One region of the Kribbella deserti genome, then DNA from elsewhere that is predicted to be linked to it. Evidence: riboswitches for the same ligand, from Rfam matches in the RefSeq annotation. Region 1 holds a riboswitch; each other region holds the start of a gene.
What was found. A riboswitch is a leader RNA that binds a small molecule or an ion and turns the genes downstream of it on or off. The one in region 1 is predicted to bind cobalamin.
Positions count from the first base shown of each region.

Region 2: linked by a shared signal. The riboswitch ahead of ACFFGN_RS30755 (ribonucleoside-diphosphate reductase subunit alpha) and the one ahead of ACFFGN_RS14290 (putative cobaltochelatase) in region 1 are both predicted to bind cobalamin.
Region 3: linked by a shared signal. The riboswitch ahead of ACFFGN_RS26200 (ABC transporter substrate-binding protein) and the one ahead of ACFFGN_RS14290 (putative cobaltochelatase) in region 1 are both predicted to bind cobalamin.

Region 1 is NZ_JBHLTC010000018.1:212,471-216,822, forward strand. Features, by position in the region: gene cobN (cobaltochelatase subunit CobN) at 1-1,401, shown strand, start outside; cobalamin riboswitch at 2,252-2,389, shown strand; gene ACFFGN_RS14290 (putative cobaltochelatase) at 2,488-4,352, shown strand, end outside.
Region 2 is NZ_JBHLTC010000039.1:170,881-175,232, reverse strand. Features, by position in the region: gene ACFFGN_RS30755 (ribonucleoside-diphosphate reductase subunit alpha) at 1-2,203, opposite strand, end outside; cobalamin riboswitch at 2,244-2,485, opposite strand; gene ACFFGN_RS30750 (DinB family protein) at 2,603-3,184, opposite strand; gene ACFFGN_RS30745 (hypothetical protein) at 3,372-3,734, opposite strand; gene ACFFGN_RS30740 (GNAT family N-acetyltransferase) at 3,847-4,302, shown strand.
Region 3 is NZ_JBHLTC010000035.1:135,850-140,201, reverse strand. Features, by position in the region: gene ACFFGN_RS26210 (helix-turn-helix transcriptional regulator) at 1-341, opposite strand, end outside; gene ACFFGN_RS26205 (pyridoxal-phosphate dependent enzyme) at 334-1,449, opposite strand; cobalamin riboswitch at 1,497-1,684, shown strand; gene ACFFGN_RS26200 (ABC transporter substrate-binding protein) at 1,712-2,758, shown strand; gene ACFFGN_RS26195 (FecCD family ABC transporter permease) at 2,755-3,756, shown strand; gene ACFFGN_RS26190 (FecCD family ABC transporter permease) at 3,753-4,352, shown strand, end outside.

The sequences.
Region 1 (4,352 bases):
TGGTCCGCCGAGAAGGTGCCGGTGGTTGTTGCCGAGGTCATCGGTGTGCAGTCCGACGGCGTGGAGGCGTCGCTGCGGTTCGCGGCGGAAGAGGTCGTACCGCGCTTGGCTCGCACCGGGGACGAGCTGGCGAACGTACTGCGCGCACTGGACGGCCGTTTTGTCGAGGCCGGCCCATCCGGTTCGCCAACGCGTGGTCTGGTGAACGTGCTGCCGACCGGCCGGAACTTCTACGCCGTCGACCCGAAGGCCATTCCGAGCCGCAACGCGTGGGACGTCGGCGTCGCGCTGGCCGACTCGCTGCTCAACCGGCACCAGGCCGAGACCGGTTCATGGCCGCGCTCGGTAGGGCTCACCATCTGGGGTACGTCGGCCATGCGGACTCAGGGCGACGACCTCGCCGAAGTGCTCTGGCTGCTCGGCTGCCGCCCGGTCTGGGACGAGGCCTCGCGGCGCGTGAGCGGTTTCGAGGTTGTACCGGTGGCGGAGCTCGGTCGGCCGCGGGTGGACGTGACGATCCGCATCTCCGGGTTCTTCCGGGATGCCTTCCCGCACGTGGTTTCGCTGCTGGACGAGGCGGTTCGGACTGTCGCGGAGCTCGACGAAGATGCTGCGGACAACTATTTGCGGGCCCACGTCCTGGATGATGTCGCGGCGGGCAACGAGTTGCGCGCGGCAACGGCCCGGGTGTTCGGATCCAAGCCCGGCTCGTACGGCGCCGGCCTGTTGCCGCTGGTCGACGCGCGCAACTGGCGGACCGACGCCGAACTCGCCGAGGTGTACGCCGTCTGGGGCGGATACGCCTACGGCAAGGACCTCGACGGCGCTGAGGCCCGTCCGTCGATGGAGCGCGCGTATGCCCGGATCCAGGTGGCGGCCAAGAACGCCGACACCCGCGAGCACGACATCATGGACTCCGACGACTACTTCCAGTACCACGGCGGCATGGTCGCGATGGTGCGCCACCTGACCGGCTCCAACCCGAAGGCCTACATCGGCGACTCCGCCGTACCGGCTGCCGTTAAGACGCGGACGTTGGAGGAGGAGACCAAGCGGGTCTTCCGGGCTCGCGTGGTGAACCCGCGCTGGATGTCGGCCATGCGCCGGCACGGATACAAGGGCGCCTTCGAGATGGCGGCGACGGTCGACTACCTCTTCGGTTACGACGCCACCGCGGGCGTGGTCGACGACTGGATGTACGAGACCCTCACCACCGAGTACGTCGCCAACGAGGAAATGGCCGAGTTCTTCCGCAAGTCCAACCCCTGGGCCCGCCACGGCATCGCCGAACGCCTGCTCGAAGCCGCCCAACGCGGCCTCTGGGCCGAACCCACCCCCGAAGCCCTGGCCACCCTCCGCACCGCCCTCCTGGAAACCGAAGGCGACCTGGAAGACCGCTGACCTCCCGCCCGCGCACACGTGTGCGCGTCCCGTCGCCGTCGTGCCGGTTGTGGGGGTTGTGCTGGTTGTGCCGGGCCGGGGTCGTTGGTGGGTGGCGGCGTTGGTTGGTCGTGCGGGTGGATCTTTTCGCACGGTCGGACGCGGAATGCGGTGGATGAGGCGCGCCCGGTGCCGGGTTTTGGTGGGGCTGCCGGGTTTTCGTACGACTACCTGACTGCAACCGGGTAGCGGCCAAACAACTCGGCAGCGGCCACACCACAACCCGGTAGCCGTGCGACAACCCGGCAGCCGGGCAAGAAGCGGCGAGGATGGCTTAGTCGCTTAGTGAGTCCACTGGACAGAATTCGGCCGCTCAGATGTCTGGTGGACTCAGAGGACGAGGCTCAATGCGCGTCGGAGGTCCGTTGCTCTTTGTGAACCTGCTCGAGCCAGTTGCCCAGGGCGGGCAGGTCTTTGACCGACGATCGGTCGACGGTGAATTCCTTGGCCCCGCGTGAAAAGCTGCCAGGCGTAGACCGCTGTCGTGGCGACGGCGGTCGCGACGAGCAGGCCGGCGATCACGAGCTCGAAGTCGTCGCCTGCCAACCCCGAGCGAAGTGTGGACATCTGCGTGGTAACGAGCAGCAGCCACATCACGCCCAGAGTGCCGCCCGCGAACCGCGGCCGCAGCGTGAAGACCACCTTGCCGGTACGGCGCAACTCGTCCGACCACGCCTCTGGCGACGCCTCACCCACCTGAACCGCTCGGTTCCCCACTCGCGACAACTGTAGGGCGAGGCGGATCGCGACGAACGAACGCGAGCAGGGGAGTGGGTGTGACGGAAGCGGCATCCGGGCTGAGGTGAGGGTGTGGGAGGATCGCGGGGACGGTTGGGGAGGAACACCGGTGACTGGCTGAGGCTGGGAGTCCGGGGCGGTCCCGCCACTGTGACCGGCGCCGACATGGGCTGGAAGCCAGGACATCTCCTGCCGTCCGTGGGCCGTTGCTGCGGTTCGCGTACCAGTTGCGCATGCCGCTCGACCCAGGTGTGCGTACCAGTGCCGTTGCGGGCGTGGACACCCGCTGGACGAAGGGAATTGCCGCCGATGCGGTCTGCTCAGCCCACCCCCACCGCCGCTTCTGTCGGCTTTCCGTTCACGGCCGTCGTCGGCATGGACGACCTGCAGCTCGCGCTCGTGCTGGCTGCGGTGTCCCCGGCGATCGGTGGCGTGCTGATCCGGGGCGAGAAGGGCACGGCCAAGTCCACCGCCGTGCGCGCGCTCACCGAGGTCCTGCCCGCGGTGGAGGTCGTCCAGGGCTGCCGCTTCTCCTGCGACCCCGGCCGGCCCGACCCCGGTTGCCCGGACGCGCCGCACGTAGACAGTGGTACGACGTCCCGGCCCGCGCGGCTGGTCGAGTTGCCCGTCGGCGCCACCGAGGACCGCGTGCTCGGGTCGTTGCACCTGGAGCGGGCGTTGTCCGAGGGCGTGACCGTGTACGAGCCAGGCCTGCTCGCGGCAGCGCACCGAGGCCTCCTTTATGTGGACGAGGTCAACCTGCTGCACGACCACCTGGTCGACGTACTGCTGGACGCGGCCGCGATGGGCCGGGCCACGGTCGAACGCGACGGCGTCTCCGTCACCCACCCGGCCCGGTTCGTGCTCGTCGGCACGATGAACCCGGAGGAGGGCGAACTCCGTCCCCAGCTCCTGGACCGCTTCGGGCTCACCGTCGACGTGATGGCCAGCCGGGACCCCGCCGTACGGGTCGAGGTGATGCGCGCGCGCCTGGCGTACGAGGCGGACTCGCTGGGCTTCGCCGGCCGGTACGACGCCGCCCAGCGCGAACTCGCCGAGCGGATCGTGAAGGCCCAGAGCCTGCTGCCCGACGTCATCCTCACCGATGGCGCGTTGCGGCAGATCGCGGAGATCTGTGCGTCGTTCGACGTGGACGGGATGCGGGCCGACCTGGTCACGGCACGTACGGCGATGGCGCATGCCGCTTGGTCCGGGCGCACCGTGGTGGAGGTCGAGGACGTCCGCGCCGCGGCGAAATTGGCCTTGCCGCACCGCAAGCGGCGCAACCCGTTCGACCCGCCGGGCCTCGATGACGAACAGCTCGAGCAGGCCATCAACGACAGCACCCCGCCGGAGGACGAGCCGGACCCCGAGCCGAACGGGCCTGACAACGGCCCGGACGGTGGTGGCGAGGAGTCCCCAGCTGAGTCCTCCGCGGATGAGGCTTCCGCTGATGAGGGGGCGCAGGCGCAACCGGGGCAGGCGCCGAGTGGGCAGGTCGAGGGCGCGGGCGAACCGTTCAAGGCCAGGCTGCTGAGTGTGCAGGCCGCCGGCCGGGGTGTGTCCGGACGGCGTTCGCGGGCGCTGACCGAGGTCGGCCGGGTGGTCGGCGATCGGGCTCGCGTCGGTCGTGAGCCAGGTCGTCCGCATCTGCTCGGCACGATCCGTACCGCCGCGCCGCATCAGCACGCGCGTGGCCGGTCCGGCCCGGGCCTCGCGGTTCGGCCCACCGACGTACGGCTGGCCGTTCGTGAAGGGCGCGAGGGCAATCTTGTGCTGTTCTGCGTCGACGCGTCCGGCTCGATGGGCACCAAGAAGCGGATGACCGAGGTGAAAACGGCCATCGTCTCGCTGCTGATGGACGCCTACCAGCGCCGGGACACGGTTGGGCTGGTGACGTTCGCCGGATCGGCCGCCACCGTGGCGTTGCCGCCGACCGGAAGCGTCGAGACCGCCGTACGACGGCTCGAGTCGTTGCCCACCGGAGGCCGTACGCCGTTGGCGGAGGGTCTGCTGCAAGCGGCCGAGGTGCTCCGGATCGCCGCCATTCGTGATCCCCGGCGAAGGCCTTTGCTGGTGCTCGTGACCGATGGCCGGGCGACGGCCGGGGCGGACGCCTTCGAGAAGGCCCGGCGGGCCGCGGGATGGCTTGCGGACAAGGGCATCGCGGCCGT
Region 2 (4,352 bases), on a different contig from region 1:
GGCGAGAACCAGCCTTGATCAGCCAGAGCGGGTCGATCTCGAAGGCCGTCGCGTACAGCTGTTTGAGGTCGGCCGGAATCCGGTCGATCCGCGCGAGCACACCGTCGTACAACTTGAGATCGGAGACCATCGCCTGGTCCCACAGTCCGCGCGCCTTGAGATCCTTGACCAGATAGGGATTTGCGACGGTGAACTCGCCGGACATGTTCGACTTCACGAACAGGTTGCGGTAGATCGGCTCGATCGACTGGCTCACCCCGCAGATGTTGGAGATCGTCGCGGTCGGCGCGATCGCCAGCACGTTGGAGTTGCGCATGCCGTCACGGCGTACCTTGGCCCTGAGGGTGTCCCAGTCGAGCGTTTGGCCGGTGTCGACGGTGAGATCGCCGTTCCTTGCCGTGCGCAACAACTCCAGCGAGTCGATCGGCAGGATGCCCTGGCTCCACAGCGAACCGTCGTAACTGGCATAACGCCCGCGCTCAGCGGCCAGCTCGGACGAGGCCTCGATCGCGTGGTAGCTGATCCGTTCCATCGAGATGTCGGCGAATTCGACCGCCGCTTCGCACTGGTAGGGGATTCGCAGGGCGAAAAGCGCGTCGGCGAAGCCCATCAGGCCGAGGCCGACCGGCCGGTGCCGCTGGTTGGCTCGCTCGGACTCGGGCGTGGAGTACAGGTTCACGTCGATGACGTTGTCGAGCATGCGCACGGCCGTCCGCACGGTCGCGCGGACCAAATCGGCGTCGAGGCCGTCACTGGTCAGATGGGCGACCAGGTTGATCGAGCCGAGGTTGCAGACGGCGGTCTCGTCGGCGCTGGTGTTCAGCGTGATCTCCGTGCACAGGTTCGACGAGTGCACCACGCCGTCGTGCTGCTGCGGGGAGCGCAGGTTCGACGGGTCCTTGAACGTGATCCACGGATGGCCCGTCTCGAAGAGCACGGTCAGCATCCGCCGCCACAGGTCTACCGCGCGGATCCTGCGGAAGACCCGGATCTCACCGCGATCGGCGGCGGCCTCGTACTCGGTGTAGCGCTTGGCGAAGGCCTCGCCGTACAACTCGTGCAGGTCGGGTGTCTCGTCGGGGGAGAAGAGCGTCCACGACTCGTCCGCCTCGACTCGCTGCACGAACAAGTCGGGCACCCAGTTGGCCGTGTTCATGTCGTGGGTCCGGCGGCGCTCGTCGCCGGTGTTCTTGCGCAGGTCGAGGAACTCGCCGATATCGATGTGCCAGGTCTCGAGATACGCGCAGACCGCGCCCTTGCGCTTCCCGCCTTGATTGACCGCGACGGCCGTGTCGTTCGCGATCTTCAGGAACGGTACGACGCCCTGGGACTCGCCGTTCGTGCCGCGAATCTTGGCGCCGATCCCGCGCACGGGCGTCCAGTCGTTGCCGAGACCACCCGAGTACTTCGCGAGCAGCGCGTTGTTGCGAATGCCGGAGAAGATCGCGGCGAGGTCGTCCTCCACCGTGGTGAGGAAGCACGAGGACAGCTGCGGACGGGTGGTGCCGGAGTTGAACAGCGTTGGCGTGGAGGACATGAAGCGGAACGAGCTGAGCAGTTCGTAGAACTCGATCGCGCGCGCCTCGCGGTCGTGCTCGCGCAGCGCCATGCCCATCGCCACGCGCAGGAAGAACGCCTGCGGCAGCTCGAACCGGACCTTGTCGATGTGCAGCAGATACCGGTCGTACAGCGTTTGCAGCCCGAGAAACGCGAACTGCAGGTCCCGCTCGGGCCGGATCGCCCGGGCCAGCCGGCCGAGGTCGAACCCGGCCAGCGCCGGATCGAGCAGACCCGCCGCGATACCGGTCTCGACGTACGCCGGGAAGTACTCGACGTAGGCCGCGGCCATATCGGCCTGGCTCGCCTGGCGCGGTTCGCCGTGCACGCGGCCGAGCGCCTCCCGGCGGATCCGGTCGAGCAGCAGCCGGGCGGCGGCGAACCCGTACTCCGGCTCGGTCTCGACGAACGAGCGCGCGGCCATGATCAGCGCCTGCTCGATCTCGTCCTGGGTGATGTCGTCGTAGCAGGTGGCCAGCGTCTCCGTCAGGATCAGCTCGGGGTCGACCGAGCCGAGCCCGGCAGCGGCCTCGGCCACGATCAATCGCAGTCGGTCCATTTCCAGCTGAGGGCTGACGGTGGTGCTTCGGGTGCTGCTTGCGGTGCTGCTTTCGGTGGTGCTTCGGGGGACCGAAGTGATGGTCAAAGCTCTCTCTCCTCGCGAGTGCCTCGGGCGGCGCGCACCGGCGGTGCGCGCGCCAATGGCAGGTCTTCGGACTCCCGGGCATACCTCTCGGTCCTACCGGCCGTCGCTTCCCGAACCTGGCTGGTCCAGTGCTGTCGGCGGTTCCTGCTGGAACCGTTGGACGGCTGTCGTTCCCGGTCACCGCTGCGGGGCAGTTCCGGTTTTCCACCGGATTCCCTCTTACCCCTGAACTACTACACCTTGTGGTGCTAGTCGCTCAGGACCACTAGCGGTAGTGATGCTAGCCGCGCGCTGGGCAAATCTTGGCCACCGGCACACGCGTGTCGCCGCCGAGTTCGGCCGCCGGTCAGGCCGCCACGGCCAGTCAGGCTGGTCGGGCCGGTGGGTCGCCAGGGTGGGTCAGGCCGCCAGGGCGTGCAGGTCTTGCAGTGTCATGATCTCGGAGCCGTGGTGGATCAGCTCGCGGTTCAGCTGCAGAACGACGTGGCCGAATGGTGATGCCGCGTCCAGTCCGGTGGCCTGGCTCAGGCCTATTCGCATCACATCCTCCTCAGGCAGTTCGGCTATCGACTGCTGCCAGGCCTCGACCCAGTGCGTGAGCCAGGCGACGGCATCACGCGCGTTGCCGTGCAGGGTGATGTCCGTCCGGCTCTGCCTGCTCTCGCCGAAGGTCCACTCCCAGCGCTCGAAGAACGTCTCGGTCAGATGCGCGATCAGCCAGGCGATCGTCCGTGGCCCGCGATGATCCGGCTCGTTCGGCCATTGCGCCGTCCACTCGCCTGTCCCGTGCAGGCGGAAGCGGCCCGCATAGTGCCGCCGTACGACGGTCAGCGCCTCTGGAGTTGGGCGCCAGAAGTATTGCTCATCGGTCAATTCGGCCAGTCGCCCCGACAGGACGAGCCAGCTGAACCCGAGTTGCCCTCGCACCATCGCCATCGCCGACTGCCGGTGCAGGATCTCCCAGTCAAACGGCTCTGGCATGCCACTTCTCCTCACCCCGTATCGAACGTATGTTCGAAGTATTGTTGGCGAAGATGGCGAAGTCAAACCCTTGGCGTGTCGATCACGCGTTTGACTGCAGCCGTCTGCTACAAGCGTGCGCCCAGGTCCTGCCGGCACGTGAAAACGCCCGGGCCTCGCGTGGAGGACCCGGGCGTTGGTGGTGTTGTCAGCCCTCGCAGGGGGAGAGGCGGTCCTTCACCGATGAGCTGAAGTGGCTGCTGTAGATGTAGGTGTTGCTGTTCGTCTTGTACCAGAGGTTGTTGTAGTCGTTGTAGAGCCAGCAGGCGAGCGCGACCGTACGGCCGGATGCGATCGTGCCGGTGTTGCGGCACGCCTCGTACGGCCCGATGCGGTTCGGCGCGGCGCTGGTGGTCCGGGCGTTGTGAATCCACCCGCCACCTGGCATCGCGTAGCACTGGATCGCCGCGCCGGTCTCGGCGGCCGGGGCCGCCTCGGCGACGGTGCCGCCATGGATCGCGGGCACGGCGGCAACGACGGCGGCGAGGGTCAACTTGCTCAGGCGGTTCATGCACTCTCCGGTTTCAGGCGACGGCCGATCAGACCGCCAGAACCTACAAGCGTTTGACCTCCGCCATCGGTACGTGTCCGGGACCTGCCATGCCGTGGCAGGATTCCCAGCCATGCGGATACGACCAGCCGAGAGTGCCGACGCTGCCCCGATCGCCAGCCTGCTGGACGAGTTGGGTTATCCCCAGGACGGCGTGCAATCAGTCGAGGCCCGCCTCAAGACCTTCGCCGACAACCCCGCCAGCATGGTCCTCGTGGCCGAACAGGCCGTCGAGCAAGCGACCGAAGCTGCCGAGTTGCTGGGCGTGATCGCCGTACATGTCAGCCCCTTCTTCGAGAAGGATGGCTCCTGGGCCCGGATCGTGGCGCTGGTTGTCGCGGACCAAGCGCGCGGCCGCGGTATCGGCGCAGAATTGGTCGCCGCCGCGGAGGCCTTCGCCATCGAACGCGGCTGTTCCCGCATGGAGGTCACCAGCAGCGACCGCCGCGCGCGAGCCCACGACTTCTACCTAGCCCGCGGCTACCTCGACCAGGCAGGCAAGTCCTCCCGCTTCCTCCGCGACCTCTGAGTTTGCGCCCTGCGTCTCACTGGCGTGCGGTGTCGCTAGATCGATCCGGT
Region 3 (4,352 bases), on a different contig from region 1:
AGGTTGAGGCAGATCGCGGCGACGTACACGCCGGCGCTGTTCTTCAGGCCGATCGAGGTGCTCTTGGCCGGGCGCCCGTCGGGAAACCTGTTCGGGTAGTTCTGGATCACGCTGGGGTAGTCCGGGTCCTCGACCCGGGCCAGCCCGAGCTCGGTCGCGGGCGCGCCGACGGCCCGTCCGGACAGGTTGTTCTCGATCACGCGGATCGCGTTGTCGGGCCGGCGCAGATCGTGCAGCACCACCTCGCAGACGCCGGGAAACATCTTGCCCAGCGCAACAACGATGGTCTCGGCCTCGCGCAGCAGTAGTTCGTCCTCAGTCAATCGAGTCAGCTCAGGCATCGAAGACCTCGGCCATCCGGGTGGTTGCCTTCAGCCCCGACCCGGTCAGGATCACCACGGTCGTTTCGCCCGGGCGGATCTGCCCGCGGGCGCGGAACACCTCGATCGCCGCGGCGGCCGTCGCGCTGGTCGGTTCGGCGTAGAGCCCGACCGAGGCCAGGCGCCGTACCGCTCCGGCGATGCCGGCCTCCGGAATGGCCGCGAGGTCCCCGCCGGATCGCCGGATGGCCGCGACCACCTCGGGCAACCGGATCGGCCGCTGGATCGCCGTACCCTCCGCGATCGTCGGCGTGAACTCCACCGGCTGATCGTGGAACGCGCCGACGATGGGCGCACACGCCTCCGGCTGGGCGACGAGCAACCTTGGCAGCCGGGGGATGTGCCCGGCCGCGAGGAGTTCGGAGAAGCCCAGGTCGCACCCGAGCACGATGCTGCCCGCCCCGGCCACGGTGACGACGGCATCGGGCGCGCGGAAGCCGAGGTCCTCCCAGAGTTCGTAGGCCAGGGTTTTGGTCCCTTGCAGGAAGAACGGATGCCAGTTGTGGCTCGCGTAGTACGTCTCGGCTGATTCCGCCAGCGCGCGGGCCGAGGTGGCCTCGCGGTCGCCCGGGACGAGTTCGACCTCGGCGCCGTACGCGCGACTCTGCAGCACCTTCGCCGGGGAGGTGCCCTCGGGCGCGAGGATGCGGGCCTGGATGCCGGCGCGAGCGCTGTACGCCGAGACCGAGGAACCACCGTTGCCGGAGCTGTCCTCGATCACGCGGTCGATGCCCTGGCCCGCGAGGTACGACATCATCACGCTGGTACCGCGGTCCTTGAAGCTGCCCGTCGGGCTGAACCACTCGAGCTTGAACAGCACGTCGGCGTCGCCCCAGCGCTGATCCACCAGCGGCGTACATCCCTCGCCGAGGGTGACCGGTTCGCGGATGTCGCCGGGCAGAGCGGCACGATACCGCCACAACGAGCGAACGCCCGGGTCGATCTCGTCGGGGCCGATGCCCGGCAGCGCCGACACGGTCAGCGGTGCGCCATCGTCCCCGCGCCAGCGGGAAACCTCCAGCGGGTAGTCGCGCCCGGACCGCGGATCGACGTACGTCGGCTCACTCATACGATAAGTCTAATCGTAGACATTTAGTCTATCAATGTCGGCATGGGCTACCGTGGCGCCGTCGTGGTGCTCGGGAAGCCGGTGAGATACCGGCGCGGCCCTCGCCACTGTGATCGGGAAGTGCATCGGCCACCCTGCCCAGCAGGGGTCACTGGTTGCGTGAGCAACTGGGAAGGCCCGTCGGCGCACGAGGTATCCCGTCAGCCAGGAGACCGGCTACGACGCGTCAGACCCGTCCACGAGGTGCTGGAGGAGCGGTCCTATGGCCGTTGGTGCGTTGCTGAAACCTGTCCTGATTCTGACCGCGCTGACCGTTGGCAGCAGCCTGGTCGCCGGCTGCGGTGGTGCCGCCCAGGCGGGTGACGAAACCGGGGCCGCCGCCATCACCGTGCGGAACTGCGGCCTGGACGTCACCGTCGATGGCCCACCCAAGCGCGTCTTCGCGGCGTACCAGCCGGCGATCGAGATGGCCCATGCGCTGGGGATCTCGGACCGCCTCGTCGGTACGGCGTACCTGGACGCGGTGGTGCTGCCCGAGTACGCGGAGGCCCAGAAGTCCCGGAAGTACTACAAGAACCTGCCCAGTCGCGAGGAGCTGCTCAGCCAGAATCCGGACTTCGTGCTGTCCGGGTTCAACGACGTGTTCAGCAGCAACGGCAGTGACGCGAGCTTCGGCGCACGCAAGGGCCTGGCCGAACTCGGCGTGCGGACGTGGATCTTCAGCCCGCTCTGCCCGACGGCGGACGGTCTCGGGGACGAGGCGATCGACCCGAAGACCGTCTCGATGGACAACGTGTACGCCGATCTGCGCGACCTCGGCCGGATCTTCGGGGTGTCCGAACGGGCCGAAGCGGTAGTCGCCGACCAGAAGACCCGGATCGCGGCCGTGCGCCAGAAAGTGGCCGGGGCCGACCGGCCGACGGTCGCCATCCTGCGGGCCAACCTCGAAGGCGGCATGACCGTCTCGGGCGGTCCGGACTTCGGCACCGTGCTGATTCGCGAGGCCGGCGGTGTGAACGCCTTCGCCGATCTCACCTCCCGGCGGAACGTGAAGATCAGCATGGAGGAGTTCATCAAGCGCAATCCGGACTACGTGCTGGTGAGTGACTGCTGCGACGCCACGATGACCGAGGCCGACGCCGCCGCGGAGGTGGCCGCGTTGATGAACAACCCGGCGCTGGCGAATCTGAAGGCGGTCCGGAACAAGCGGATCAAGCCGTTCCTGTTCGCGCATCACTCGGCCGGTGTGCGGGGTGCGCACACCACCGAGCTGATCGCCGGCATCATCCATCCCGACCTGGTCAAGTGAGGTTCCAGGCTCAGCGTGCGGCGGGTCTGCTGATCGCCCTGGCCGTGCTGGCCGGTGTGGTCGTGGTCTCGGTGATGGTCGGTGACCGCTTCCTCGGACCCGACGAGGTGTACGCCGCCGCGCGCGGCTTCACCGGTTCCGATACCGACCGCGTGATCCGGTACCTGCGGTTTCCCCGCACGATGGCAGGCCTGCTCGCGGGCGCCGGCCTCGGTCTCGCGGGTGCGGTGATCCAGGGCGTGACCCGGAACCCGCTCGCCGGGCCGGGCATCCTCGGGGTGAACGCCGGTGCCGCCCTCGCGGTCGTGGTGGCGATCGGCCTGCTCGGCATCCACAGCCTCAGCGGTTACGTCTGGTTCGCGATGGCTGGTGCTCTGGTGGCAACCGTTGTGGTCTACCTGGTCGGCTCGGCCGGCCGCGGCGGCGCCACCCCGGTGAAGCTGGCGCTCGCGGGCGCGGCCATTTCGGCATTCCTCGGCTCGGTCACGTCCGCGATCACCTTGCTCGACATCTCCACGTTGAACGAGTTCCGCTTCTGGGTGGTCGGTTCGCTCGGGCGTGCCGACGTACCGACCATCAGCCAGGCGTGGATCTTCATCCTGGCCGGATCCGTTCTGGCGCTTGGCCTGGCCAGTTCGCTGAACCAGATCGCGCTCGGTGACGAACTCGCCAGCACCCTCGGTACCAAGGTCAACCTGGTTCGCCTCATCGCCGCCCTCGCGGTGATGGCGCTGGCCGGTACGGCGACCGCCATCGCCGGGCCGATCGCCTTTGTGGGGTTGACGGTTCCGCACATGGCGCGGGCGATCGTCGGCTCGGACTACCGCTGGATCCTGCCATGGTCGATGGTGCTCGCGCCGACCGTACTGCTGCTCGCCGACGTCATCGGCCGTCTGGTGGTCCGGCCCGGTGAACTCCAGGTGGGCATCGTGACCGCGCTGGTCGGCGCGCCGCTGTTCATCGCGCTGGTCCGCCGCCGGAAGCTGGCCGAACTGTGAACCGCCTGGTCGTACTGCGTTCCGGGCCGGTCTCGGCGCGGGTGGATCTGGTCAGCCTGGTCACCGGTTCGATCGCGTGGGTGCTGACCTTCGCTGTGGCGGCGGTGTCGCTGACGCTTGGCGACTACGAAATTCCGCTGGCGGATGTGCTCAACACCCTTGCGGGTAACGGCTCCCTGATCATGACCGACGTGGTGGTGAACAGCCGGCTGCCGCGCGTCCTGGTCGGGATGGGCGTCGGTGCGGCGTTCGCGATCTCGGGTGCGATCTTCCAGCGGCTGGCGCGTAATCCGCTGGTGAGCCCGGATCTGATCGGCATCAACGCCGGTGCCGCGCTCGCCGCCGTCGTGATGATCACCGTGCTCGGCAGTGGCGCGGGCTGGATCCCCGTCGGCGCGTTGCTCGGTTCGTTGTCGACGGCAACGATTATCTATCTGCTGGCCTATCGTCGCGGCGTGGCCGGATATCGCCTGGTTCTGGTGGGCATCGGTATCACCGCCATGGCCGGCGCGGCAACGTCGTACCTGCTCACGCTGGCCGATATCTACACGGCCAAGAGTGCCTCGTTGTGGCTGGCGGGCAGTCTGTCCGGCCGG